DNA from 3 places in the Mesorhizobium sp. B2-5-7 genome. Region 3 is predicted to be linked to each of the others. Evidence: riboswitches for the same ligand, from Rfam matches in the RefSeq annotation. Region 3 holds a riboswitch; each other region holds the start of a gene.
What was found. A riboswitch is a leader RNA that binds a small molecule or an ion and turns the genes downstream of it on or off. The one in region 3 is predicted to bind cobalamin.
Positions count from the first base shown of each region.

Region 1 (9,489 bases), on a different contig from region 3:
GCTTGTAGCCTTCCGTCGCCAGGCCGGCGGCGAAGGTCACCGCATGCTGCTCGGCAATGCCGACGTCGAAAGTCCTTGACGGAAACACCTCGCCGAACAGGTCGAGGCCGGTGCCGCCCGGCATGGCGGCGGTGACGGCGACGATGCGGTCGTCCTCGCGGCCCTCCTGGATCAGGCTTTCGGCAAACACCTTGGTGTAGGCCGGTGCATTGGCCGGCGCCTTGGCCTGTGCGCCGGTGATGACGTCGAATTTGTTGACGCCATGATACTTGTCGGCGGCCGCTTCCGCCGGCGCGTAGCCCTTGCCCTTCTGGGTGACGACATGGATCAGCACCGGACCCTTGCCGTTGTCACGGACATTTTTCAGGACCGGGATGAGATGCTCCAGATTGTGACCGTCAATCGGGCCGATGTGATAGAAGCCGAGTTCCTCGAACAAGGTGCCGCCGGTGACGTAACCGCGCGCATGCTCGACCGCGCGGGTGATGGCTCGATCGGCTCGCTTGCCGAGATAGGAGGTCAGCTTCTTGCCGAAGTCGCGCAGGCCGACATAGGCCTTGCCGGAAGCCAGACGCGCCAGATAGGCGCTCATGGCGCCGGTTGGCAGGGCGATCGACATGTCATTGTCGTTGAGGATGACGATGAGGCGCGCATCGAGCGCGCCGGCATTGTTCATCGCCTCATAAGCCATGCCGGCCGACATGGCGCCGTCGCCGATGACGGAGATGACATTGTTGCGGCCACCTGAGAGGTCGCGGGCGGCGGCCATGCCGAGGCCGGCCGATATCGATGTCGAGGAATGGGCGGCGCCGAACGGGTCATATTCGCTCTCGGCTCGGCGGGTGAAGCCGGACAACCCGCCTTCCTGGCGCAAGGTGCGGATGCGGTCGCGACGGCCCGTCAGTATCTTGTGCGGATAGGCCTGATGGCCGACATCCCAGATCAGCCGGTCATCGGGTGTGTTGAAGACATAATGCAGTGCCACCGTTAGTTCGACCACGCCAAGGCCGGCACCGAGATGGCCGCCGGTGCGCGACACCGCGTCGATCAGTTCGAGGCGAAGCTCTGATGCCAGTTGCGGCAAGTCGCTCTCGGCCAGCGTGCGCAGGTCGGCCGGGACGCGAACCCTATCGAGAAGCGGCGTATGCGGCGTTGCGTTCACGTTGGGCCCAGACTTTCTGTTCATCGGCGGGATAGGCCGCCGGCCGGCGAAAGTAAATGCGTGTCGCTGACGCGGACGGTCAGCCCCTCACCGATCTTCTCAGCCTTCCGGCAACGGGATGAATTCTTTCTCATCGCCAGGAACGATATCGAAGCGGCCGGTCTTCCATTCCTGCTTGGCCTGCTCGATGCGCTCCTTGGACGAGGAAACGAAATTCCACCAGATGTAGCGCTTCGAACCGAGAGACGCGCCGCCGAATAGCATGAAATGCGCACCCGTCGATGACGATATGACGATCTCGTCACCGGGCCGGAACACCAGCAGCCGTTCCGCTGGAAAGACATCACCCGAAATCGAGACCTCGCCCTCCAGCGTGTAGATGGCGCGCTCCTCGGCATCGGCCGGGATTTTGACGCTGGCGCCGGGCGCCAGCCGCAAATCTGCATAGAGTGTCTCGGAATCGGCCCGCACCGGAGACCGCAAACCCTGGAAATCGCCGATGACGACGCGGCCGCTGACGCCTTCGGCGTCGATTTCGGGAAGCCGCAGCGCCGCTGTGTTCTCGAACACCGGCGCCACCTCTTCCTTGCCGTCCGGCAGAGCCAACCAGGTCTGCAGGCCGGAGATCGACATCGGCGCGCCGCGCAATTCCTGCGGCGTGCGCTCGGAGTGGACGATGCCGCGACCAGCCGTCATCAGGTTCACGTCGCCGGGTTGGATGACCATCTCGGTGCCGAGCGAATCGCGATGCCTGATCGTGCCGTCGAACAGATAGGTCACGGTCGACAGGCCGATATGCGGGTGCGGGCGGACATCGAGCGCCTGGCCGGCGCGCATGATCGCGGGACCCATTCGATCGAAGAAGATGAACGGCCCGACCAAGCGCCGCTTGGCGGTCGGCAAGGCGCGACGCACCTCGAAACCGCCAATGTCCTTGGCGTTAGGGATAACCATCAGCTCGATCTGGTCGCTGGCGAAGGCATCGCCGGCCTCAGGGTCCTTGCCGGGGAAGAAGCTCATGAACTCTCCTCGTCAGCGGTCAGTGGCGCTTGGGCATATCAGGCGAACCGGATCGCCGCTTTCGCTTTTAATTTGGCCGCCACCTCTTCGCGATTGCGAGGATGCTGGTGGGTTTCGAGGGAATCGAGCAATTCGCGTGCGGATGCCGCGATGGCTTCGACCGCATGATCGAACGCATGCTGGTTCTTGGCAGAAGGCCGCGTCGTGCCGCTCAGCTTGCGGACAAACTGCAGTGCCGCGTCGCGGACTTCGTCGTTGGTTGCCGGCGGATCAAAATTGAACAGGGTCTTGATGTTTCTGCACATCGCTTCCGTATCTCCTCTTGTCCGTTTCAATCGGGACGAACTGTATCCTCAATGATGATCGTGTCCAAAAACCGATAAGGCTGCTCCGGACCTCAGTCCGCGTCGAGCGGCTCGGTTCCAACCGGCTTGCCGTCGCGCGACAGCCTGATCTTCTCGACCTTGTCCTCGGCGGCCTTCAGCAGCCGGTCGCAATGAACCTTCAGCGCCTCGCCGCGCTCGTAAATCCGGATCGACTGGTCGAGCGGTACGTCGCCACGCTCCAGATCATCGACGATCTTCTCCAGTGCGTCGAGTGCCTGTTCAAAGCTCATCGCCTTGACGTCTTCGTTGATCTCACCGGTCATCATTCATCCTTTCATCAGTCGCCCGACATGGGCGGCGACCGAAAATGCCAATCCCTGCAGATCGTAGCCGCCCTCGAGCAGGCTGACGAGCCGGTTGCCGCCGTGGATTGCGGCGCGCTGCATCAGCTGGCCGGTCGCCCAGTCGAAATCGTTCTCGGTCAGATTGATTTCCGCCAGCGGGTCGCGATGGTGCGCGTCGAAGCCGGCCGAAATGATAATCAGATCCGGCGCGAAATTGTCGAGTGCCGGCAGCACGCGCGACAGGAACGCATCGCGAAACACCTCGCTGCCGGTCCGAGGCGCCAGCGGCGCATTGACGATGTTGCCGGCGCCGGTCTCACTCTTCGCGCCCGTGCCGGGATAAAGCGGCATCTGGTGCGTCGAGCAATAGAGCACCGAGGGATCGTCCCAAAAAATATCCTGCGTGCCGTTGCCGTGGTGCACGTCCCAGTCGACGACGGCGACACGCTCGGCGCCGTGCTTCTTCTGCGCATGGCGCGCTGCGATTGCCGCCGTGTTGAAGAAGCAGAAGCCCATGGCCGTGGTCTTTTCGGCATGGTGGCCGGGCGGACGGGCGGCGACGAAGACGTTGTCGGCGCGGCCCGCAAAGACGTCGTCGACGGCGGCATTGGCGGCACCGATCGCCGTAATCACCGCCTGCCAGCTTTTCGGGCTGGCGGTGGTGTCTGCGTCGATGCGGGCAATGCCTTCGTCGGGGATGGCGGCGCGGACACGCGCGACGAAATCGGCGGGATGCGCGTAGAGGATGGTCGCCTCGTCGCCTTGCGGTGCCTCGACGCGGTCAAGCGCGGCAAAAGCTTCGTCGTCGAGCACGCGCTCTATGGCGCGCAGGCGGTCGGGCCGCTCGGGGTGACCGGGCGGGGTGATGTGTTCGAGAAAGATCGGGTGCGTGTAGAGACGGGTGGCCATGCCCCCTATCTAGTGCCCCGGCGCCGTGATGGCCATGCGTTGCAGCTTGATCGCTGGGGAAAATCGAACCTGCGTCCATTCATGTCGCTGCGGGCATTGGCGTCGCCGGCCCTTCGGAGTAAGACTGCCGCTACTGCCTGGTGCCTGCCGGTCTGTTTGTTTTAGCCGCATTTTGCGACGCCAAGTGATTCCACTTGGCTGCAAATGCCCTGGCGGGAGAATCGGGAACACGGTTGAACTCCGTGGCGTGCCCAACGCTGTGAGGGGGACCGCGCCGGTAAATGCCACTGTCGATGACGGGAAGGCACCGGACGCGGGTTGATCCCGAGCCAGAAGACCGGCCGGGCAGGCATCGTCATCCGCATGGTCAGGCGGATGACATCGATTGCAATCGCAAGGGGACAAGCGATGCCGGAAGCTATGACCGCTCCAATGGGCGATGGATTTGACCAGATTGCGCGCGACGCTGTTTACCGCGCCATCTTCACGCGGCGCGACGTCCGCAGCCATTTTACATCGGAGGCCATCGACGACGAGGTGCTGGCGCGGCTGCTGCTTGCCGCCCACCACGCGCCATCGGTCGGCTTCATGCAACCTTGGAATTTCATCGTCATTCGCGATGCCGCGCGGCGGGCGGAAGTGCGCGACCTGTTCCTGGCCGCGCGAGAACGGGAACTGCCTGAAATCGAGGCAGAACGGCAGGCGCTCTACCGCAAGCTCAAGCTCGAAGGCATTTGCGAAAGCGCGCTCAACATCTGCATCACCTGCGACCGCGAACGCTCGAAAGGCTCGCCGCTGGGGCGCTGGCACAATCCGGAGATGGATCTCTACAGCACGGTCTGCGCGGTGCAGAATTTCTGGCTGGCGGCACGCGCCGAAGGCGTTGGCGTCGGCTGGGTCAGCATCATCGAGGCGCAAGCGCTGAAAAGCTTGCTGGCCATTCCCGATCAGGTGACACCGATCGCCTATCTCTGCGTCGGCCGTGTTTCCGAGTTCGCACCGAAGCCGGATCTCGAAACACACGGCTGGGGCCGGCGGCTGCCGTTGCCCGAGCTTATCATGAGCGAGACTTTTCGCGGGCAAGGCGAAGCGCCGCTCAAATCAGCAGTGGCGCGCCTCGGCACCGTCGCCGGTGCGCCCGCCAGCCCGGTTGATCAGCTCGTCGCGCCGGCAGTGCCCCACCGTGAGCCACCGAAAGAAGCCAGTGCCTTGTCCTTGAGTTCCCTGAACTTCGACGAGGCTTCGGCCAGCCTGGCGTCCCAGGCGGCATCGGGCACCTGACCCTCGATGGTCTTGAAATAGACCTGCATCAGGCAGGCAATGGCGAACGGCTCGATGAAGGCCGCCTTGAAAGCCCAGGCAAAGACGATTGCCAGCACGAAAGCCCAGCCGGCGAGCTGCCCGGGCATGACGTAAAGAATAGCGGCTGCCGGAGCCAGCATCAGCAGGAAAATCACAAACGACATGCCCCACATGATGACCCCTAGCCAGACGGCATTCTTGACCATGGTCTTGCCGTTCTGGGCGTAGAGCACAACGCCTTGGCGCGCGGTTTCGAACGGCGAGGACGAACTGATGCGGATGTTGTAGCCGAGAATGATCTCGTCGACATAGGTCAGCGACAGGCGAATCACCGTGTTGAGGAACGAAACCAGGCCGCTCAGGCCAGGAATGGGCAGGAAGGCCGCGATGCCGCCGAGCAGGCCGGTGATGGCGCGTATGGCGCCCTTGACCAATTGGTCGACGACGAAAAGGATGTTGGCCTCGGCAAAACGCTCGGTCACGACCTCTTTCGCGTAGGCGATCTGGTTCTGGCCGTTGGGAATATCATGGCCGTCGATCAGATGCACCATGACGGCGATATGGCCCGCCTTAACGACGTAGAGGATGTATTCGCGGATCCAGTAGACGGCGATCGAGACGATGCCGAAACCGACCACGCCGCCCCACATCGCAAAAGACAATGGTCCGTCGGGATCGGTAGAAATATGGCCGACGCCATAGCCGACGGAGGCGCCGGTGCCGGTGGCCACGATGTAGGCCAGCGTGATGCCGAAATAGACGATCATGCGAAAGACAATGAAAGGCCAGGTCCGCATCATGATGGACACCGACCTGCCGATATCGAAATCCCACATGCCCCGAATCTCCCCTCAGAGATGGCTGCGGAGGATGCGCTCAAACCGGCTATTGTCAATTGCAGGCAGTGGCGGGACTGCCATGGTGGTTCATCTTGAAAGCGCTTCCGGCTTTTTCAGCAGGCCTTCGAGCAATTGCTTGAACGCGGCCACCACCATCTTCGATGTCGTTTCGGGATCTTGCGAATTGGCGATGCGCTGCGCGGCCTGGCTGCTCGCCCCATTGATCAGCCGCGCTGCCGACTCCGGGTCGACGCCGGGGACGACCACCCCTTCCCGCTGCAGCGCTGTCAGATGATCGGTCATTGAACCGACGCAGGCATTGGCATTCGACCACAGTGCCGGATCGCCCAGCACAGCCGGACCATCCCGGAACATGATGCGCTGGATTTCCGGCTCCAGCGCCATTTCGATATAGGTGGTGCATTCGTCGACGAAATGCTGCCAGCGGGTCGGCGCCCGCGACGCGACCTCATTCACCCGGGCCGCCATTTCCGCGTCGATTTCGGCGATAACCGCCTCAAGCAGTCCCTTCTTGTCGCCGAAGTGATGGTAAAGGGCGCCGCGCGTCAGCCCGGCCGACGCGGTGAAATCATCCATCGACGCTTCGGCATAGCCGATGGTGCCGAAAGCCTGGCGCGCCGCGGCGATCAGCTTGGCGCGTGTCTCGGCGATCATCTCCTTGCGCGGTCGATGCATGCTTCTGGCCTTACTTACATACGCTCCGTATGCCAATTGACATACGCGACGTATGCTCTATTTAACACTTATACGTCTCGTATGTAATTGTCGAATCGCCCCTTGTCGAGGAACAGGATCATGCAAAACCCCTATTCGGAAATCTTTCGCGCTCCCGGAGCCACGGGCTTTGCCGCCGCCGGCTTCATGGCGCGCCTGCCGATCGCCATGGCGCCGATCGGCATCGTGGCGATGCTGTCGCAGACGCGTGGCGAATACTGGCTGGCGGGTGCGGTTTCGGCGACATTCGCCTTGGCCAATGCCTTCCTGGCGCCGCAAATATCGAGGTTGGTCGACCGCCTCGGCCAGACGCGGGTTGTCGTACCCACCACCATCATCTCCGTGCTCGCATTCGCGGCCCTGATCGCATCGGCCAATCAAGACTGGCCGGTATGGACGCTGTTCGCGTCGGCGCTGCTGGCCGCGGCAATGCCAAGCATGCCGGCCATGGTGCGGGCGCGCTGGACCGAGATTTTCCGGGGCCGGTCCGAGATGAACACCGCCTTCGCCTTCGAGTCGGCGGCGGACGAACTGGTCTATATCGCCGGCGCATCGCTATCTGTGGGCCTCAGCGCCGCGCTGTTCCCGGAAGCGGGCGTGCTCGTCAGCACGCTGTTCCTCGCCTTGGGCTCGACAGCCTTCATTCTGCAGCGTTCGACCGAGCCGCAAGTGCGGCCGGTGGACCATGGCTCCAGCGGCTCGGCAATCCGCCTGGGGCCGGTTCAAATCATCACCTTCGCCATGATCTTCATCGGCGCGACCTTCGCGACGACGGAGGTGAGCACAGTGGCGATCACCAAGGAACTCGGCCAGCCGGGCACTGCCAGTCTCGTCATCGGCGTCTATGCGCTGGGCTCCTTCGTGCTCGGCATCATCATCGGCGCGCTCAACCTGAAAGCACCGCTGCAGCGCCAGCTCGCCATCGCGGTTGCCTTGGTCGCGCTCGGCACACTGCTGCCGCTTACCGCCAGCACCGTGCCAGCGCTCGCGCTGACTGTCTTCATCAGTGGCGTGGCGATCTCGCCGACCTTCATCACCGCCTTCGGCCTGATCGAGCGGCATGTCCCGGAAGCGATGCTGACCGAAGGCATCACCTGGGTAACCACCGGGATCGGCATCGGCATGGCGCTGGGCTCCTTCGCCGCCGGCGCCGTGGTGGATGCATTCGGCGCCCAGAACGGATTCTGGGTCTCGGTGACGTCAGGCGCTATCGCGCTGATCACGGTGCTGCTCGGCCAGCGCAGCCTCGCCACCCACGAATGCGAGTTGGAACGATGCGAGGCGGCAATCCCGGCCGAGTGACAGGCGGGGTTTGTCGAGCTCAGATGATCTCGGTCTTAGCGATGTGGATGCCAAAGCCTTCGAGGCCGACATAGTGGCGCTCGCGCGAGGCAATCAGGTTGATCGAGGAAATGCCGAGGTCCTTCAGGATCTGGGCGCCAAGGCCGATCTCGCGCCATTCGCTCTCGCGCCGGCGCGCCTCTTCATGGTCCTCGCGGTCGCCTGGCGCCGGCCGGTTGCGCTCCTGGTGGGCAACGCCGACCGAGCCTTCCCTGAGATAGACGATGACGCCGCGCTTGCGTTCGCCCATCGCCTTCATGATGCCGTCGAGCCGGTGGCTGGTTCCGAACACGTCGGTCACCACATCCTCCGAATGCAGCCGCACCGGCACCTCCTCGCCATCGCGGATGTCGCCGAAGACGATGGCGACGTGATGCATCGTGTCCCAGGGCAGCGTGTAGGTGAAGACCTGGGCCTTGCCACCCAGCGTCTCGATGTCGGAGCAGGCGACGCGCTCGACCAGGGTCTCCTTGCGCTGCCGGTAAGCGATGAGGTCGGCGACCGATACCTGCTTGAGGCCATGCTCCTCGGCGAAAGCCGCGACCTGCGGGCCGCGCTTGACGGTGCCGTCGTCGTTGACCAGTTCCGAGATCACGCCGATCGGCGGCAGGCCGGCGAGCTTGCACAAATCGACCGCCGCCTCGGTATGACCCGAGCGCATCAAGACGCCGCCCTCGCGCGCGATGAGCGGGAAGATGTGGCCAGGGCGGACGAAATCGGAGGCGCCGACATTGCCGTTGGCGAGGTTGCGCACGGTCAGCGTGCGGTCGTCGGCCGAAATGCCTGTCGTCGTGCCATGCTTGAAGTCGACGCTGACGGTAAAGGCGGTGGTGTGGGCCGAATCATTGTCGGCCACCATCGGCGCGAGGTTCAGCCGCTTAGCCTCCTCGCGCGGCATCGGCGTGCAGACGATACCCGACGTGTTGCGAACGATGAAGGCCATCTTCTCCGGCGTGCAATGGACGGCGGCGACGATCAGGTCGCCCTCGTTCTCGCGCCCGTCATCGTCCATGACGACGACGATCTCGCCGCGTTCGAAGGCGCGGATGGCTTCGACAATCTTCTTCTGGTCGTAAGACATGGAATGCTCGCTTCGCTCGCAGGGAATAGGGACTGGGCTAGGGTTAGGGAATAAAAGGGTCGGGCTGGCAGCTGACCACTGACTACTGCCTATTCCCTACCGCCTATTCCCTTCCCCGTCTGTCCTCGATGCCGCAGATAGTGGTCGGCAATGGCGCAGGCAACCATGGCCTCGCCGATCGGCACGGCTCGGATGCCGACGCAGGGATCGTGGCGACCCTTGGTCATCACCTCCACGTCGTTGCCGTCCTTGTCGATCGACTTCCGGGGCGTCAGGATCGACGACGTCGGCTTCACCGCAAAACGGGCGACGATCGCCTGGCCCGTCGAGATGCCGCCCAGGATGCCGCCGGCGTTGTTGGACAGGAACACCGGCTTGCCGTCATTGCCCATGCGCATCTCGTCGGCATTCTGTTCGCCGGTGATGCGGG
Region 1 covers NZ_VFUO01000006.1:414,926-424,414, reverse strand. The annotation lists gene dxs (1-deoxy-D-xylulose-5-phosphate synthase) at 1-1,186, opposite strand, end outside; gene FJ543_RS25985 (pirin family protein) at 1,262-2,182, opposite strand; gene FJ543_RS25980 (DUF2277 domain-containing protein) at 2,221-2,487, opposite strand; gene FJ543_RS25975 (exodeoxyribonuclease VII small subunit) at 2,580-2,831, opposite strand; gene FJ543_RS25970 (histone deacetylase family protein) at 2,835-3,761, opposite strand; cobalamin riboswitch at 3,940-4,122, shown strand; partial or broken gene bluB (5,6-dimethylbenzimidazole synthase) at 4,125-4,799, shown strand; gene FJ543_RS25960 (hypothetical protein) at 4,916-5,899, opposite strand; gene FJ543_RS25955 (TetR/AcrR family transcriptional regulator) at 5,990-6,598, opposite strand; gene FJ543_RS25950 (MFS transporter) at 6,719-7,939, shown strand; gene ribB (3,4-dihydroxy-2-butanone-4-phosphate synthase) at 7,959-9,059, opposite strand; gene aroC (chorismate synthase) at 9,149-9,489, opposite strand, start outside.
Region 1: another riboswitch for cobalamin. It lies ahead of bluB (5,6-dimethylbenzimidazole synthase); the one in region 3 lies ahead of FJ543_RS01510 (CbtB domain-containing protein).

Region 2 (9,489 bases), on a different contig from region 3:
ATTTTCTCGGCAATATTCGTCATCATTATCGGCGTCGGCGGCTGCGTCGCCTATTTCTGGGGCGCCAACAAACTGCTTGACCTGATCTTCCCCGCGCGCGGAGTGTCCGGAGCGGCCGCCGTCAACAATCTGCGCCGGCAGGGATTGGTGCGGCCCTGGTTGTTCGTGGGTCCGGCGCTGATCATCCTGACCATCTACCTGGTCTATCCGGTGATCGCGACACTGTGGCTGTCCTTCTTCGATCGCGGCGGCACGAGTTTCGTGGGGTTCGCCAACTATGAATGGGCGCTGCGCGATCCGGATCTGCGAAACGCCATCCGCAACAACATATTGTGGCTGGCGGTGGTGCCGGCGGCCTGCACCTTCCTCGGCCTGATCATCGCCGTGCTCACCGACAAGATATGGTGGGGAACGATTGCCAAAAGCCTGATCTTCCTGCCGCTGGCCATCTCCTTCGTCGGCGCCAGCGTGATCTGGAAGTTCATCTACGAATATCGTGGCCAGGGCCAGATCCAGATCGGCCTGCTCAACGCCATCATCCAGTATTTCGGCGGCCAGCCGCAGGTCTGGATATCGCTGCCGTTCTGGAACAACTTCTTCCTGATGGTCATCCTGATCTGGATCCAGACCGGCTTTGCCATGGTCATCCTGTCCTCGGCGCTGCGCGGCATCCCCGAAGAAACACTGGAAGCCGCAGTCATAGACGGCGCCAACCCGTTCCAGATCTTCTGGAAGATCATGGTGCCGCAGATCTGGGGCACCATCGCGGTGGTATGGACCACCATCACCATCCTGGTGCTGAAAGTGTTCGACATCGTTCTGACCATGACCAACGGTCAATGGAACAGCCAGGTGCTGGCCAATCTGATGTTCGACTGGATGTTCCGCGGCGGCGGCGATTTCGGCCGCGGCGCGACCATAGCCATCATCATCATGATTGCCGTCATTCCGATCATGGTCTGGAACATCCGCCAGGCCAACAAAGAGACGGGAGGGCACTGAGATGGCCGTCGCGACCGGAAATTCCTTCGCCAGCCGTTTCGGCGTCCATATCGCGGTGCTCGTCTTCGTGGTGATCTGGACCATCCCGACGCTCGGCATCCTCGTTTCGTCGCTGCGCGACAAGGACCAGATCATCGCCTCGGGTTGGTGGAATTCCTTCGCCAGTTCCAGCCAGACGGAAGCCGGGCGACTGCCGGCCGCCTCCACACAGGTAGAAAAGGACGGCAAGTTCGTTCTCCAGGGCAACATCTTCGGCGACGGGGCCAAGCGCGCGATAAGCGCCTTCGGCGTCAAGGCGGCGGCACCGACGCAGTATCCTGCCGGCACATCAGCCGATCTCGGTGACGGCGTGACCCTCCAGATCAAGGCCGACGGCAGCTTCGTCATGGCCTCGCCAAAGGCGTTCGAGGGCGACAGGGGCCAGCGCGTCTACTACGCTTCGTCGGCGCCGCCGAAATTCACCACCGACAATTATCAGACCGTGCTGTTTTCCGAAGGCATCGGCCGCTCGTTCATGAATTCGCTAACGGTCACCATCCCGGCGACCGTCATCCCGATCCTGATCGCGGCCTTTGCGGCTTACGCACTGGCCTGGATGCGCTTTCCAGGCCGCGCGCTCCTGATCGCCGTCGTCATCGGCTTGCTGGTGGTGCCGCTGCAGATGTCGCTCATTCCACTGCTGAAGCTCTACAATGGCGTCGGCACGTTCTTCGGCGTGCCGTCCAAGACCTACCTCGGCATCTGGCTGGCGCATACCGGCTTCGGACTGCCCTTCGCCATCTACCTCTTGCGAAGCTATATTGCCGGCCTGCCGCGCGAGATCATGGAATCGGCGCGCATCGACGGCGCCAGCGATTTCGAGATCTTCGTCAAGATCGTGCTGCCGCTGTCCTTCCCGGTGCTTGCCTCCTTCGCCATCTTCCAATTCCTGTGGGTATGGAACGATCTCCTGGTGGCAATGGTTTTCCTCGGAACGGCGCCCGATCAGATCGTGCTGACGGCCAAGCTCAATGCTCTGCTTGGCTCGCGTGGCGGTAACTGGGAGATCCTGACGACATCGGCCTTCATCACCATCATCGTGCCGCTGATCGTCTTCTTCTCGCTGCAGCGTTATTTCGTCCGCGGGCTGCTGGCCGGCTCGGTGAAAGGAGGTTGAGACCATGCAATCGGCTTTGAAGGCGACTTCGAAACCAGACCCCGCCATCGACCGCGACTGGTGGCGGGGCGCGGTGATCTACCAGATCTATCCGCGCAGCTATCAGGATTCCAATGGCGACGGCATCGGCGACCTCAAGGGCATCATCGGCAGGCTGCCCTACATTGCCGCCCTTGGCGCGGACGCCATCTGGATCTCGCCTTTCTTCAAATCGCCAATGAAGGATTTCGGCTATGACGTCTCGGATTATTGTGACGTCGACCCGATGTTCGGTACGCTGGCGGATTTCGATGCGCTGACGGCGGAGGCGCACCGACTGGGCCTCAAGGTGATGATCGACGAGGTGCTGTCGCATACCGCCGACATCCACCCCTGGTTCAAGGAAAGCCGCTCGAGCCGCACCAATCCCAAGGCCGACTGGTATGTCTGGGCGGATGCAAGACCCGATGGCACGCCGCCCAACAACTGGCTGTCGATCTTTGGCGGCTCGGCCTGGCAATGGGACACCAGCCGCCAGCAATACTACCTGCACAATTTCCTGGCCGAGCAGCCCGACCTCAATTTCCACAACCGCGAAGTCCAGGACGCGCTGCTCGACGTCACCCGCTTCTGGCTGGAACGCGGCGTCGACGGCTTTCGCCTCGACACCATCAATTTTTACTTCCACAGCCAGGGGCTGGAAAACAACCCGCCGCTGCCGCCGGAACAGCGCAACGACCAGACCGCGCCGGCGGTCAATCCCTACAACTACCAGGACCATATCTACGACAAAAGCCGACCGGAGAACCTCGCCTTCCTCGAGCGCTTCCGGGCGCTGCTCGACGAGTACCCGGCGACCGCCGCGGTCGGCGAAGTCGGCGATTCGCAACGCGGGCTGGACGTGGTCGCCGCCTATACCGCCGGCGGCAAGCGCGTGCATATGTGCTATTCCTTCGACTTCCTGGCGCCGGAAAAGATCAGCGCCGCCAAGGTCCGCTCGGTGCTGGAAGCTTTTGGCCGGGTGGCCAGCGACGGCTGGTCGTGCTGGGCGTTTTCCAACCATGACGTGATGCGACCGGCCTCGCGCTGGGCCGCCGACGAGGCGGACCCGTCGGCCTATCTCAAGGTCATCTCGGCATTGCTGATGTCGCTGCGCGGTTCGGTCTGCATCTACCAGGGCGAAGAACTCGGCCTCGGCGAGGCCGACCTGCGCTTCGAGGATCTGCAGGATCCCTACGGCATCCGTTTCTGGCCTGAATTCAAGGGCCGCGACGGCTGCCGCACGCCCATGGTGTGGGATGGCAATGCAAGGAATGGCGGCTTCTCCCAGGCAAAACCCTGGTTGCCGGTACCGGCCGAGCATCTGCCGCAGGCGGTCAACGTGCAGCAAGGCGACGAAACCTCCCTGCTTGAGCATTACCGGCGCTTTCTTTCTTTCCGCCGCGCCCATCCGGCGCTGGCCAAGGGGGACATCGCCTTCATCGAAAGCCAGGGCGACACCGTCGCCTTCACCCGCCGGTCGGGCAATGAGGAGATCGTCTGCGTCTTCAATCTGGGCGCAAGGCCGGCGAAGGTTGACCTCGGCAACCGAACCCTGCAACCTTTGCCGGGACACGGGCTCTCCGGGCAGGCGAGCACCGGGTCGGTCGAGCTCGGCGGCTATGGCGCCTGGTTCGGACGCATAGGCTGAAACATCCGAGGAATCACTGGAGGAAACCAATGGCCGATGTCAATTTGAGACAAGTGAAGAAGTCCTATGGCAATCTTAACATTCTCCACGGCATTGACCTCGACATCAAATCGGGCGAGTTCATAGTCTTCGTCGGCCCGTCGGGCTGCGGCAAGTCGACCTTGCTGCGCTCGATCGCCGGGCTCGAGGAAATCACGTCGGGTGAACTCAAGATCGACGGCCAGGTGGTCAACGACGTGCCACCCTCGAAGCGCGGCATCGCCATGGTGTTCCAGTCCTATGCCCTCTACCCCCACATGACCGTCTACGACAACATGGCCTTCTCGATGAAGATCGGTGGGGAAAGCAAGGCCGAGATCGACAAAAGGGTTCGGCAAGCCGCCGAGATCCTGCAGCTGACCAAATATCTCGACCGTCTGCCCAAGGCGATGTCGGGCGGCCAGCGGCAGCGCGTCGCCATCGGCCGCGCCATCGTGCGCAATCCGAAGGTGTTCCTGTTCGACGAACCGCTGTCGAACCTTGACGCCGCATTGCGCGTTGCGACGCGCATCGAGATCGCCAAGCTCAAGGAATCGATGCCCAACACGACCATGATCTACGTCACGCACGACCAGGTCGAGGCGATGACGCTGGCCGACCGCATCGTCGTGCTGAAGGACGGGCACATCGAGCAGGTCGGCACGCCCATGGAACTCTACAAGAACCCCGGCAACCTCTTCGTCGCCCAGTTCATCGGCTCGCCGGCCATGAACATCCTGCCGGCGACGGTCGACAAGACGGGCAATCCGACCATCGTCAGCCATGTCGGCGGCCGCAAGGCGACGGTGCCGATCGCGACACCTGCTTCGGCAAAGGGAGCGGCGGTCAGCTTCGGCGTACGGCCGGAAGATCTCGCGATCGCCAGCGGTGCGGATTATCTGTTCGAGGGGACCGTCGATTATCTCGAACAGCTTGGCGAGGTCCAGCTGGTCTATGTCGATATCGGCCGGGCCGACCTGCCGCTGGTGACCAAGCTGCCGGGCAATGTCGAGGTCAAGCGCGGCTCGACGCTGCGGCTGACCGCCAATGCCGGCGATCTCCATATCTTCGATGCCGATGGTCGCTCCTTTGCCCTCCACGAAGCGGAAGCAAAGGCGGCCTGAAGACGGCCGTCCGGTAATGAAAGAACAAGAGCGGCGGGCCTGGCCCGCCGCTGTTCTTGTCTGCACAGGCTGGTTAGTTGTTGCCGAAGAGATTGCGATCGGCACCCTGATGGGCCGGCTTCTGCACGTCGCCGGACGAGTTGAGCAGCTTGTAGACAGGCGAATCGCTGTTGCGGATCGCACCTGTATGCGACGTATCGACATTGACAGTCGACGAAGCAGTGGGCTGGTTGACGCCGTTGGAGCCATAATTGTCGCTGCCGGCGAAGGCGCTGCCGGAGACGGCCAGAACGGCGGCGGCGGCAATGAGGATCTTGTTCATTTTAGGTACTCCTGAATTTTGGAAGTCCCGCGGACCGGCGGGCCAGAGCCCACCGGCCGTGGGATGGCCGTTAATGGCCGAAGAGGTTGCGGTCGCTGCCCTGCTGGACAGGCGCCGAGGTGGCCGGAGCCGACTTGCCGATCGACGCGGTGTTCGAATTGTCGGTCGAAGCGGCAGCAGCCTGGTTGGCGCCGTTGGAGCCATAGTTGTCGCTGCCGGCGAAAGCGCTGCCGGAGAGAGCCAGAACGGCAGCGGCAGCAATGAGGATCTTGTTCATTTTAATACTCCTGAATTTGTAGGGTCCACCAGCGCGGCAGGGTCACCCGCCGCGTGCCGGGGATCGCTATTAATTGTTGCCGAAGAGGTTGTGGTCGGCGCCCGTCACAGGCGTCTGGGCAGCCGGCTCCGACTTCTTAGTCGAAGCGGTGTAGGAGCTGTCGACAGTAGCCGTGGGGGTCGCGGCGTTCGAACCATAATGGTCGCTGCTAGCGAAGGCGCTGCCGGAAATAGCCAGAAGGGCGGCGGCAGTGAGAATGATCTTTTTCATTTTTGTACTCCAGTATTTTTCCCGTCCGTCTAGCGGCGTGTCTTGGGATTAAATCGCGTCGTTCGGACAGCCCCGATGTGGGAGAGCCCCCTTGCCGTTTCCAATCACGAAGTTGTTCAGCGTGGACCATGACTCCACCACTTGAAATTGTACCAACGCCTTCTACATGTCTTATTTTTCCGTTTGATATCAAATAGTTGTCTGAGATCATAACCCGATCACCAACTGTGTCGGAAGGCTGGGCGTTCACACCGTCCTGCACGCACCGTCAACAGAAACGAACCGTTCGGTTCGATTTTAGACTCTGCTAATAGTCACTTTTCGAAACCATTAACCCTTTTCCGGCCCGGCTGAGGGTCGAAAACTGTGCCCGCGCGCCTGGCGAGAAGAGGCGATTCCCCCGCTGCAACCGCGCCGGGACGATCCCGCGTACGTGTCGCGCCGCATGGATGCGATGTCGCTTTCGTGCCGATGTCGCAAACCCTGTCGTGATTAGATCGAGCGATCTCAGGTGCCGCTGCGTGACGACGGAGCGGAGAATTGGGAAGCCGGTCAGATTCCGGCGCTGCCCCCGCAACGGTGGTGGAGTTCAAGTCGCAACGGGAGACCACTGGGCGAAAGCCTGGGAAGGTGTCGCGATGGTCCGCCAGGACAACTCCAGAGCCCGGAAACCAGCCCGAGATCGCTAGAACTCGACTGATCGCGGTGGGCGGTCAAGGGGCGGATGGTGTTGTCCGGCTTCGCCGGCTTGCGCCCAGTCCTTCCTCCATCACCACCAGTTCAGTCCTTGAAAATGAGGACAGGACATGGACGCGCGCAACGACATGCTGAGGCTTTTGAACGGCCGCAGACAGGGCCTTTCGCTGGAACAGCCCTTCTATACCGACCCGGACTACTTCAAGCTTGACATGGAACTGATCTGGTATCGCGACTGGCTGTTCATCGGCCATGATTGCGAGTTGCCCAAGCCGGGCAGCTTCATCACCGTGCAGATCGGCGACTATCCGGTCGTGCTGGTGCGCGATCAGCAGGGCAAGATCAACGCTTTCCACAATTCCTGCCGCCATCGCGGCAGCCGCGTCTGCAACACCGACAAGGGCATGGCCGCCAAACTGGTGTGTCCCTATCACCAGTGGACCTACGAACTCGACGGCCGGCTGCTGTTCGCCCGCCAGATGGCCGATGGGTTCGACAAGAGCCAGTTCGGGCTCAAGCCGGTCGCCTGCGAAAGCGTCGCCGGCTATGTCTTCATCTGCCTGGCCAAGGAGCCCGCCGACTTCGCGCCGATGCAGGCGATGATCGAGCCCTATCTCCAGCCGCACCGGCTGAGCGAGGCCAAGATCGCCTTCGAGAGCACGATCATCGAGAAGGGCAACTGGAAGCTGGTCTGGGAAAACAACCGCGAATGCTACCATTGCGCGGGCAACCATCCTGAGCTGTGCAAGACCTTCCCGGAAGCGCCGACCGTGACCGGCGTGCAAGGCGCCGACAGCGATCCGGAGATGCTGGCCCACTGGGCGAAGTGCGAAGCTGTTGGCCTGCCCAGCAAGTTTCGCATCGACCCGGCCGGACAATACCGCGCCACCCGCGCGCCGCTGCTGCGCGATGCCCAGAGCTACACGATGACCGGCAAGCGGGCGGTGAAGAAGAACCTGTCCGACAGCGTCTCGGCCGACCGGATCGGCACGCTGATGCACTATCACTACCCGACAACCTGGAACCATATCCTCGTGGATCATGCGGTGACGTTCCGCGTGCTGCCGGTCAGCGCCACGGAAACAGCGGTTACGACCAAATGGCTGGTCCACAAGGATGCCGTGGAAGGCGTCGACTACGATCTCGCCGAACTCACCCATGTCTGGACCGAGACCAACGACCAGGACCGCCGCATCGTCGAGGAAAATGCCTTCGGCATCCTGTCGCCGGCCTACGAGCCCGGTCCCTATTCGGAGCTGCACGAGGGCGGCGTCATCCAGTTCGTCGACTGGTACGCGCGCTTTATCGGCCCACGGCTTTCCGAAGACGGCCGGCCTGCTCTGCGCAGTGTCGCCTAGCGCATGTCGGCCAAAACTGTGCAGCGGCTTTGGGATCACGACACGCCCAAAATGAAAGGTATGCAGGGATGAACGCCATGACTGATCTTGGCCTCTATCGCCACCTCGACCAGATGGCGCCGTGGAACGACAGGCTGCAGGTGCTGGAAGTAACCGGCGTCAGCGACGAGGCGCCCGACGTCAAGACCTTCACCTTCCGCTCCGACAACCAGACCTGGTTCCGCTACAAGCCGGGCCAGTTCGTGACGCTGGAATTGCCGACACCGGACGGCCCGCTGATGCGCACCTACACGCTGTCATCATCGCCGTCACGGCCATTCTCGATCGCGGTGACGGTGAAGGCGCAGGCGGGCAGCGTCGGCACACGCTGGATGTTCGATCACCTGACGCCCGGCTCGCACGTCAAGGCCTATGGACCGGGCGGCGACTTTTCGCTGCACAGCCACCCGGCGGCGAAATACCTGTTCATCTCGGCCGGTTCGGGCGTGACGCCGATGATGTCGATGCTGCGCTGGCTGAACGACTGCGCGCCATGGACCGATGTCGGCTTCGTCAATTGCGCGCGGCGCCCGGAAGAGATCATCTTTCGCAAGGAACTCGAACTGCTCGGCGGCCATATGCCGGGGCTGTCGCTCGGCTTCATGATCGAGGAGCGGTCGAGCCGCGAGGGCTGGTACGGCCATATGGGCCGCATCGACGCCATCCGGCTGCCGCTCCTGGCGCCCGATTTCCGCGAACGCGAAATCTTCTGCTGCGGCCCCGACCCTTTCATGCGCGCCGTGCGCGGCATGCTGGAGGCCGCCGGGTTCGACATGGCAAAATACCATCAAGAGAGCTTTGCCGCGCCGGCGATGGAGGAAATCCCAGCGCCGTTTGCCTCGCCGGCTGAAGACGGCGCGGCGATTTGCGTCGAAGCCGCGACGCCGATCCGCTTCGCGCTTTCGGATGTCGACGCCGACTGTGTCGCCGGCCAGACCGTGCTGCAGACGGCGCGCGCCTCGGGCGTGCGAATACCGGCCGCCTGCGAATTCGGCCTGTGCGGAACTTGCAAAGTGAAGAAAGTCTCCGGCAGCGTCGAGATGAGCCACAATGGCGGCATCCTCGATCATGAGATCGATGATGGCTTCATCCTGGCCTGTTGTTCCAAGCCATTGTCGCCGCTTGAAATCGAGGCTTGATCCGCCCGGCTTTCGACTGAACCCGGAAATGGTCCCGCGTTGCCGGCAAAGGTTACCTTGCCAAGGAAGACCTGAAAGTTTACAGGCGTTGTTGGTGGAAGCGGTCCTGCTGGCGGGCAGGAAATGCAGGACGGGGCAACAATGACGCATGACTCCCACGCCTATGCGGTAGCGAGCCGGGATATCGTTTTCGAATCTTTCGATGGCGAGGCCGTGGTGCTCAATCTTGCCAATGGCAAATATTTCGGCTTTTCCGATTCCGGCAGCAAGGTATGGCAGGCGCTTTCATCCGGCGCGGACGCCCAGGCTCTGGTCGGGCTGAGCGCCGGCGGCTCGACAATAGGCCAGGCCGAACTCGAACGCTTCATATCGCAATTGCTCGAATTGGGTTTGCTGGTGCGCTTGGACGCGGCGGCGCA
Region 2 covers NZ_VFUO01000003.1:267,014-276,502, forward strand. The annotation lists gene FJ543_RS15125 (sugar ABC transporter permease) at 1-1,002, shown strand, start outside; gene FJ543_RS15130 (carbohydrate ABC transporter permease) at 1,004-2,158, shown strand; gene FJ543_RS15135 (alpha-glucosidase) at 2,163-3,827, shown strand; gene ugpC (sn-glycerol-3-phosphate ABC transporter ATP-binding protein UgpC) at 3,857-4,969, shown strand; gene FJ543_RS15145 (DUF680 domain-containing protein) at 5,043-5,291, opposite strand; gene FJ543_RS15150 (DUF680 domain-containing protein) at 5,362-5,568, opposite strand; gene FJ543_RS15155 (DUF680 domain-containing protein) at 5,638-5,838, opposite strand; cobalamin riboswitch at 6,331-6,533, shown strand; gene FJ543_RS15160 (aromatic ring-hydroxylating dioxygenase subunit alpha) at 6,645-7,892, shown strand; gene FJ543_RS15165 (hybrid-cluster NAD(P)-dependent oxidoreductase) at 7,970-9,070, shown strand; gene FJ543_RS15170 (PqqD family peptide modification chaperone) at 9,212-9,489, shown strand, end outside.
Region 2: another riboswitch for cobalamin. It lies ahead of FJ543_RS15160 (aromatic ring-hydroxylating dioxygenase subunit alpha); the one in region 3 lies ahead of FJ543_RS01510 (CbtB domain-containing protein).

Region 3 (9,489 bases):
TTGATGTCCTCGAACAGCGGCAGGGTGAGGTCGGGGAAGGTGGCCGCGCGCATGTCCTCCATCGGCAGGTTCATCGCTTGGCGTACCTGCTCGGGGATGTTGGTCGGCCCGGGAATGAAAAGATGGGTGAAACCGGCCATGATGCGAACTCCTCCTGATCCAGCAAAGCGGTGGTGGGAGTTTCGTTTCGACGGCCGATGCCGACAACACCTTGGCGGGTAAGATCTCACCGCATGCGGGTGGGTATGGCCTACCCGGTCGCCCTACCCGAAAGGCTGCCTTTGGCTACGCCTCTCTCGTGAATAGAGCGCGACCGCCATGGCGCGGTTGCGGACGTCCAGCTTGTCGTACAGATTCTTGAGATGGTACTTCACGGTGTTTTCGGAGATGCCGGTCCGGGTGGCGATCTGCAAATTGGTCCAGCCGTCGGACAATACCGCCAGCAGTTCACGCTCGCGCACGGTAAGCCGGGATAGAGGCGTATCGTTGACCTTGTTGATGTCAATATAGGGGATGCAGATGCGGCCGTGCGCGACAGCCAGGATCGTGTCGAAGATGATGGCGGGATCGTCGAACTGGAAGCAGTAGCCCTGGGCCCCCAGGCGCACGCACTGTTTCAGGATGCCGATGTCATGGTCGTTTGAAAAGACCGCGATGCGAACGTCGAGCTTGCGGGTCTGGACCTCGGCCAGGACATCAGCGCCATCCATGTCGGAGAGCTTCCAGCCGATCACGGCGACATCGAACTCCTGGACCGCTGCCAGCTCCAGGAAATGCCTGCCGCTTTGTACGGAAGCCAAAAGCTCGAAGCGCCCGTCGCAGTCCAGCATTTCGCGCAGAGCCGATATGACGAGCGGATTGCGTTCGGCCACGACCACGCGAACGCGCCGCTCGTCGATTGCCTTGTTTTCTGTCCGCGACCTGATCTTCAAGGGCTTCCGGCTTTTTTGTTGCGGCTTGGAGGTCCAGCCGATGCCTGGACCTGCATCATGACAATTCTGCCCCAATCGCGCACGGGTGCTCTTTCCCCAGCGACATGCGCTGTCGCGTGGCCGGGCCACAAGCACACCCGCTTTGACGGAATCGACCAGGTTGCGCACGCCGGACAATGTCGCGTCGGTGGAAAACGACGCCTTTGCGCAAGCGGGATTTTTCGGCTGGAATTCCCGTGCGTTGGAGCGACGGGCTGCGAAATCGAATCATGCCGCCGCTCCAAATTTCTTGTTTGTGGTCGGACCCAAAACCGATTTCCACTTTTCGGAATCATGGTCTAGACCTGATTGGCAACCTTTCCGGGATTCTGATGGCTGGAGACGCTGGTGGAAGGCCAGGACAAGCAGACGACCTCCGCCAAGGCGGCTGACGACGCCCACGCCGACATCTATGGCGAGGACGGCGCGGTTCTTTCGTCCTTCCTTGCCCAGATCGGTGCGGCGATCGCCGACCGCGATACGCTGACCCTCAAGCGCGAAGTCGACGACCTGCATCAGTCGGAACTTGGCGACCTCATCGAGGCGCTGCATCCCGAGCAGCGGCGCGCGTTGGTCGAACTGCTGGGCGCCGACTTCGATTTTTCCGCGCTGACCGAAGTCGACGAGGCGATCCGCATGGATATCGTCGACAATCTGCCCAATGCGCAGATCGCGCAGGCCGTGCAGGCACTCGATTCCGACGACGCGGTCTACATTCTCGAAGACCTCGAGCCGGAAGACCAGGACGAGATCCTGTCGCAGCTGCCGTTCACCGAGCGGATCAGGCTGCGGCGCTCGCTCGACTACCCGGAAGAGACCGCCGGGCGGCGCATGCAGACCGAGTTCGTCGCTGTGCCGCCTTTCTGGACCATCGGCCAGACCATCGACTACATGCGCGAGGACAAGAACCTTCCGGACCGCTTCAGCCAGATCTTCGTCATCGATCCGACCTTCAAGTTGTTGGGGGCCATCGATCTCGACCAGATCCTGCGCGCCAAGCGCGCGGTCAAGGTGGGGGAGGTCATGCATGAGACGCGGCACGCCATTCCCGCCACCATGGACCAGGAAGAGGCGGCGCGGGAATTCGAACAATACGACCTTCTGTCGGCCGCGGTCGTCGACGAGAACGAGCGGCTGGTCGGCGTGCTGACCATCGACGACGTCGTCGACGTCATCCAGCAGGAGGCGGAGGAAGACCTGCTGCGCATGGGCGGCGTCGGTGACGAAGAGCTCTCCGACAGCATTCTGGCGACCTCGCGCTCGCGCGTTCCCTGGCTGCTCGTCAATCTGCTGACGGCATTCCTGGCGGCATCGGTGATCGGCCTGTTCGACCACACGATCGAGCGGATCGTGGCACTCGCCGTGCTGATGCCGATCGTGGCCGGCATGGGCGGCAATGCCGGTTCGCAGACCATGACCGTCACCGTGCGGGCGCTGGCGACCAGGGATCTCGACATCTACAACGCCGGCCGCATCATCCGCCGCGAGATGGGCGTCGGGTTCATCAACGGCATCGTCTTCGCCGTGCTGATCGGCATCGTCGCCGCAAGTTGGTTCCACGACCCTAATCTCGGCGGCATCATCGCGGCGGCTATGATCATCAACATGTTCGTGGCGGCCCTTGCCGGCATTCTGATCCCGCTGCTGCTCGACAGGTTCAAGGTGGATCCCGCGGTCGCTTCGGCGGTTTTCGTCACCACGGTCACCGACGTCGTTGGTTTCTTTGCCTTCCTCGGCCTCGCGAGCTGGTGGTTCGGCGTCCGGTAACGGTCTCAATTGACTTTTACGTAAATGCCGTGCGAGGCTTGTGCGGGGTGTCGCGTCGATTCCGGCGGACAAGGGTTTGGTTCGGGACAGAAGGGAGACGCCGCATGGCGATCGCCTGGAATCCCGGCAGGGAGTGACAATGCGGGAATATTATTCGATCACCGAGCTGACCCGCGAATTCGACGTGTCGACGCGGACGCTGCGTTTCTATGAAGACGAGGGATTGGTGCAGCCGGTGCGGCGCGGCCGCACCCGCCTGTTTCGCCCTTCCGACCGCCACCTCATCCGGCAGATCATGCGCGGAAAACGCCTCGGCTTCTCGATCAACGAGATCCGCGAAATCATCCAGATGTACAAGGAGCCGCCGGGCGAGGTCGGGCAGCTCAAGCTGATGATCAAACGCATCGAGGAAAAGCGCGAAGACCTCAGGCAGAAACGTCGCGACCTGGAGGAGACACTGGCCGAACTCGACCAGGCCGAGGAGTCTTGCGTCGAGCGGCTGGTCGAGCTCGGCGTCAACACGTAGCCCTGCTCAAATCCAGCGCCGGACTCTTTTTGCATAGTCGCGGTATTTCTTGCCGAATTTCGCCGCCAATATCTTTTCCTCGCCCTCGATCGCGACCTTCTGGGTGACGAAGGCGGCCACGAAGGCAAGCAGGAAGAACCAGGCGATGCCCGAGACGAAGGCGACGCCGATCAACAGCAGCGTGTTGGCCAGGTACATCGGATTGCGGCTGACGCCGAAGGGGCCGGTCGTGACGAGATGATCGGGCACGGCGTTGGGATTGAGCGTGGTCCTGGCCCGTATCATGGTGCGGATCGCTGTGAACCAGAGTACGGCCACGGCGAACAATGCCACCCAGCCGGCGGCGAACAGGATGTCGCCAAGGAGATCGCCGATCCAGGGCAGCGGGATGTAGAGGCCGAGCACGACACTGATGAGGATGGCGGCGGCGTAGATCACCGGCGGCCACGGTACCAGCCCAGGCTTCGGCCCGGTCCCAGGCTTCGGTTCGATCCCAGGTTTTGGCCCGATCATTGTGTCTCTCCCTCCGTCATCTTGTCCTCGGTCTTGGCGGTGCACGTTGCGGCAAGATCGGACAGATGCGCCCTGAAGTCCGCAGTCTGGTCGTTGTTGAAGAGCCGATCAAGAGAGGCTTCGCCTTCGAGCGTTTCGAGCATGCAGCCGCAATAGCTCGAACAGAAGGTTGCGTTGCGCATCTGCTCGCACGATCGCTGGCAGGTTTTCAGGAAATTGACCTGCGGGGTTTCGACTTGCGCCGGCATCACTTGCGAGAACAGCCAGACGCAGCCGATCAGCAGCGGCTGGTGGATCAGGTAGAAAGCCAGGCTGTGGCGGCCGATGAAGACCAGCGGGTTGGACCAGCGTCCGGGCGCCAGGTTCGCCAGGCGTGCCCTTATGCCGGAAGTGGAGGCGAATTTGGCCACCGCAATGCCCGTAAGCACGGCGCCGAACCAGGGGAACAGCGGAACGTAGTCGTTGGAGCGCGGGTTGATCGCCGACAGGCCGATCCACCAGAGCCAGGGATGATCGAGGGCCTCGAAGCGCAGGTAGACTGGTGCCGCGATGACGAGCGCGGCGACGGCAAGCGTCAGCAGCGCCGGCAGGCGCAGGAACGCGAGGCCGAGCAGGCTGGCGAGCGCGATCTCGTGCAGGATGCCGAAAAAGATGAATCCGTCGGGCGTGGCGATGCGGGTGACGACCGAAATGGCGACCGCCGCGCCGGCGATCATGGCGAACCGCTTCCAGAAGCCGTTCCAGCGGATCTGTCGGCCATGGGCGAGATAGAGGCTGACCCCGACCAGGAACAGGAAGGTCGATGCGATGCAGCGGGCGTAGAACTTCCACCAGCCGAAGGCGGTGAGGCCGGGATCGGTGTAGCCGAAGAATTCCAGGTCCCAGGTGAAGTGGTAGCTCGCCATCGCGATCAGCGCGATGCCACGCAAGATATCGATGGCGACGATGCGCTTCGATGGCTGCGGGACGGGTACGGTCGGCGTGTGGATGCTCATGGTCTCGCGATCTGATTCAGCCCCTCCACGACGACTATCACGGTTGCACCGGATAGAAGAAGACCGGGCGCCTTGGCCTGGACCGCGCGGCGGGGTCCGCGCCAGCCGCCGGGTTGGGCCAGCGCGGAAAAGCCTTTGACCGGCTTCGCTTTTTGCCGGATGTGCGTCGGTTTCCTCTTAATGGGCCTGAAATGTCCACGGCAGATTCGACGCCGCGATTCTGCTTTGGGGAAGCAATGTCCACCCATGTTCGCCATCCGATCTGGCTTCCGGCCCTCAAGGCCGCGGATGCGCGCACCTTCGCCTCGCTTTATGCGGTCGAATCCTTCGCCCGCGCCATGGTGTCGAGCGTCATACCGATCCAGGCCTACGAGATTCTCCACAACGAGCAGATCGTCTCGATACTTTACACCGCCGTGTCCCTGTTCGGCCTGTCGGTGACCTTGTTCATGCCGATGCTGATCCGCCGCTTCGCGCGGCGCTGGGTCTACACGGCGGGCGCCTGCCTGCTCGCCATCGGCTCGCTGTTCTTCGTCACCCATACGCTCGCCGGGCAACTGGCCGGGATGCTGTGCCGGGTGATGGGCGCCAGCGCGCTGTCGATCACGCTCAACCTCTACATCATGGATCACATCCGCAAGACCGATTTCATGCAGGCCGAATCGCTGCGCATGGCGTGGTCGATGGTTGCCTGGACCTGCGGGCCAACGCTCGGCATTTTTCTCTATACGCGCTTCGGCATTTATGCCGCGCATGGCGCGGTGGCGGTGTTCGCCATGGCTTTGCTGGCGCTGTTCTGGACCTATCGGCTGAGCGACAACCAGTCGATCCGCCCGGGCAAGACACGACCGGCCAATCCGCTCGCCAACATCGGCCGCTTCGTCGCCCAGCCGAGGCTGAGATTGGCCTGGCTGATAGCCTTCGGCCGTTCCTGCTTCTGGACGACCTTCTTCGTCTATGGACCGCTGTTCATGGTCATCACCGGCGAGGGCGAATTGGCCGGCGGCCTGCTGGTCTCGGCCGGCAACGCGCTGCTGTTCATGGCGATCTTCTGGGGCAAGGCGGGGAAACGCTTCGGCGGCCGCAGGACCATGACATTTGCCTATTTCGCCATGTCGGCGACGCTGCTGGCGGCCGGTGCCGTGGGCGAAACCGTGCCGTTGCTCACCGGTGCCTTCCTGCTGTGCGGCGCCTTCTTCACCATCGCGCTCGACGCGCTGGGTTCGACCGCCTTCATGCGCTCGGTGCGCTCCTATGAGCGCGCGCAGATGGCGGCGGTCTACCGCACCTATCTCGATTTTTCCGAACTGACGCCGCCGCTGGTCTATTCGGTGGTGCTGGCCTTCTTCGGTCTGGGCTCGGTGTTCGTCACGCTCGGACTGCTTGCCGCGTTTTGCGGCTTCATGACCTGGCGATATCTGCCGAAGTCGCTGTGATCTTCAGGCCTCGGGTGAGCGCGCAGCGTGCCGTTCGCGCACCCAATCGTGGAAGCGGTGAAGGTCGTACTCCTCGGGCATCAGCACGCCAGCTGTATGACGCATCGAGCGCAGGCCCTTCTGGTTGACCTCGCAGATTGCCGCGTCCTCCTCCAGCACCTGTGTGCCGAAGGCAACGATGTTGTCGATGTCGGTCTCAGCGAGCGCCTCGGGCGCGAACAGCCATTCCGCAGTCAATTCGGTCTGTTCGGAACCGAGCGGCGTCAGCCGCACGGTCCTGACATAGTCGACATGGCCGACGATGAACATCGACGGCAGGCTGGTGGAGTAAGTCTGACCGGCGGTTCGTTCCGCCGGCGTCAAGCCCGGGAAGACCGGCCCGTGCGCCTGCCCATCACGCGACCATGTCTCAGCCCCGGTGCGCAGGCCGCCGGAAAATTCCGGCGCGTCATTGTCGGCGTGACGGAGCCATTCGGGATCGTCATGCCGGCTCATCAGGCCGCGGCCATAGATCGGCACCAGCCGCGACAGGTCCTTGTGGACGCCCGGGCAGTGCAGGCACTCGTTGAAATTTTCCCAAAAAATCTTCCAGTTGCAGTTCATCACCTTGCGCAGCACGTGGCCCGATACCAGCGTTTCCAGCGGCCAGTTGCCGAGGTCGCCGGAGGCCGGATCGAAGGATAATTGCGCCGAGCCGGCGACATCTTCCGCAAGATTGACGAAGACGAAGCCCCGCCACACCGAGAGCGCGACGCGATAAAGCGGGTGATCGGCCTTGTCGAAGCCGTCAGGCAGCGATTTCGACGGCACGCGCACCAGATCGCCACGCAGCGAATAGGACCAGGCATGATACGGGCAGGTGATCAGCCGCGCCTTCAGCCGGCCCTGGCTTTCCTGGCAAAGCTGCGAGCCGCGATGCCGGCAGGCGTTGTGGAAGGCATGCAACTCGCCGGTGTCGTCGCGCAGCAGGAGGATTTCCTGCGTACCGACGCGGAAGGTGCGGAACGCCAAAGGCTGGGCAAGGTCGGCCTCGCGGCAGACGAGCAGCCAGTTCCTGTACCAGATGGCGTCGAGATCGCGCTGATAGTTGTCCTGGTCCCAATAGGCCGACGAGGGCAGCGTCGGCTCGGTTCGAGTCAGGCCGTTATAGGGCACGCGCTCGCTGGCATTGGGCTGCATGGCTGGCTTCCCGTGAGGGGTGCCAGCCGACACCCGGCCATGAAGTTTGTCAATCGGGACGGGATGAGGGCAGCTTCGCCGATACGGCGCTCCTGCGTTGGCGGCTGTCGGAATTTGGTTTGCCGGGCGCGGCGAATTTCCCTATAGTCACCGATGTCGTCGGTTCCTTTTTGGAGCCAAGAGGGAATGCGGTGCGGGCAGGAATTCCTGCCCAATGCCGTGGCTGCCCCCGCAACTGTGTGCGGTAGTCCTCTCCATATGCCACTGAAGATTTTTCTTCGGGAAGGTGGGGAAGGGCGCTTATCCGCGAGCCAGGAGACCTGCCGGCGACAGGAAACTGACTTCGATGCCCTCGGGTGGAGGGCGAAAGGACAAGACATGACTACCGCTTCCGTCTCCCTCGGCGCCTCCGTCTCCTCGCAGTCGCGCTTCATGCAGCTTGCGCTCGCGGCGCTGCTCGGCATCTTCGTCGTCGGCTTTGTCGGCTTCTCGCATATCGATGCGGTCCACAATGCTGCCCACGACTATCGCCATTCGATGGCGTTTCCCTGCCACTAACGAGGATCCGACATCATGAATCTGTTTCGCAACGTCGTGTTCGTCGCGGCGATCGCGGGGCTCGTGGCCGGTGTCGTTCTCGCCTGCATGCAGGCCTATGCCACCGTGCCGCTGATCCTCAAGGCGGAAGTCTACGAAAAGGCCGGCGGCGGCCACCACCATGATCACGCGGCCGCACCAGCGGCGACCAATGATGCCATGAGCACGGTGGCGCCCGCTGGGAATGCCATGAGCTCTGCCGCGCCCGCGGGCACCGATGCCGTGACACCGGCGGAGGAAGACGAAGGCTGGGCGCCGGCCGACGGTTTCGAGCGTTTCGCCTTTAGCGTGGTTGCCAATATCGTCACCGGCATCGGCTTCGCACTGGTCCTGGTCGCGGTTTCCGAGTTCTTCGGCGGCGTCGGCAACTGGCGCCAGGGTGTGTTCTGGGGTTTGGCCGGCTTTGCCGTGTTCACACTGGCACCGGGTCTCGGACTGCAGCCGGAACTGCCGGCAATGCCGGCGGCCGATCTTCTGCCGCGCCAGATCTGGTGGACGGCGACGGCGGCCGCGACCGCGACCGGCCTGGGCCTGATCGTGTTTCGCAGATCGTTGCCATTGACCATCCTCGCCGTCTTGCTGATCGTCGCGCCGCATGTCGTCGGCGCGCCGCAGCCCGACAGTTTCGAAACACCGATCCCGGAAGGCCTACACCATCAGTTCGTGGTGGCGGTGACGGTGACCAATCTGGTGTTCTGGCTGGTGCTCGGCGCGATCGTGGGCGTGGTGCGCAGGCGCTTCACCGGCATGGCGACCAGCCTGCGCGACAGCTTTGCCTGATCGCGGCAGGCTGACCTTCATCATCGGTGGTGCGCGCTCCGGCAAGAGCGCGCACGCCGAAACCCTGATGACGGCATTGCCCTCGCCATGGGCCTATATCGCCACGGCGCAAGCCTATGACGACGAGATGCGCGAGCGCATCGCGCTGCACCGCTCGCGGCGCGGTGAGGGCTGGTCGACCATCGATGCGCCACTCGACCTCGCCGAAGCGCTGGAGGCGTTCCCAGACGGTCAGCCGGTGCTTGTCGACTGCCTGACGCTGTGGCTGACCAATCACATGCTGGCCGATCACGACGTCGAGGCCGCGTGCCGGCGGCTGGCGGACGTGCTGTCGCGGCCGCGCGGACCGTGGTTCGTGGTAACGAACGAGGTCGGGCAAGGCATCGTGCCCGACAACGCGCTGGCGCGTCGGTTTCGTGACGATGCCGGCCGGCTCAACCAGCGGGTCGCCGCGATTGCCGACACGGTGCTGCTCATGGTGGCGGGGCTACCGCTCAAGGTGAAGTGAAATGACCGATATCGACGACAAGGATGAAGAACGCCATCGCGCCAAGATGGCCAAGCGCAAGGCGGTGCAGGACGCCGAGGTTGCGGGCAAGACGATCGAGAAGGGGTTGCTGATCGTCAACACCGGTCCCGGCAAGGGCAAGACCACGGCCGCCTTCGGTCTCGCGCTACGCGTGCTCGGCTACGGCAAGCGCGTCGGCGTCGTTCAGTTCATCAAG
Region 3 covers NZ_VFUO01000001.1:308,128-317,616, forward strand. The annotation lists gene FJ543_RS01470 (aminotransferase class V-fold PLP-dependent enzyme) at 1-140, opposite strand, end outside; gene FJ543_RS01475 (response regulator transcription factor) at 264-932, opposite strand; gene mgtE (magnesium transporter) at 1,320-2,738, shown strand; gene FJ543_RS01485 (MerR family DNA-binding transcriptional regulator) at 2,878-3,264, shown strand; gene FJ543_RS01490 (isoprenylcysteine carboxylmethyltransferase family protein) at 3,271-3,777, opposite strand; gene FJ543_RS01495 (DUF1624 domain-containing protein) at 3,774-4,772, opposite strand; gene FJ543_RS01500 (MFS transporter) at 5,009-6,208, shown strand; gene FJ543_RS01505 (aromatic ring-hydroxylating dioxygenase subunit alpha) at 6,212-7,387, opposite strand; cobalamin riboswitch at 7,531-7,730, shown strand; gene FJ543_RS01510 (CbtB domain-containing protein) at 7,766-7,945, shown strand; gene FJ543_RS01515 (CbtA family protein) at 7,961-8,764, shown strand; gene cobU (bifunctional adenosylcobinamide kinase/adenosylcobinamide-phosphate guanylyltransferase) at 8,757-9,272, shown strand; gene cobO (cob(I)yrinic acid a,c-diamide adenosyltransferase) at 9,274-9,489, shown strand, end outside.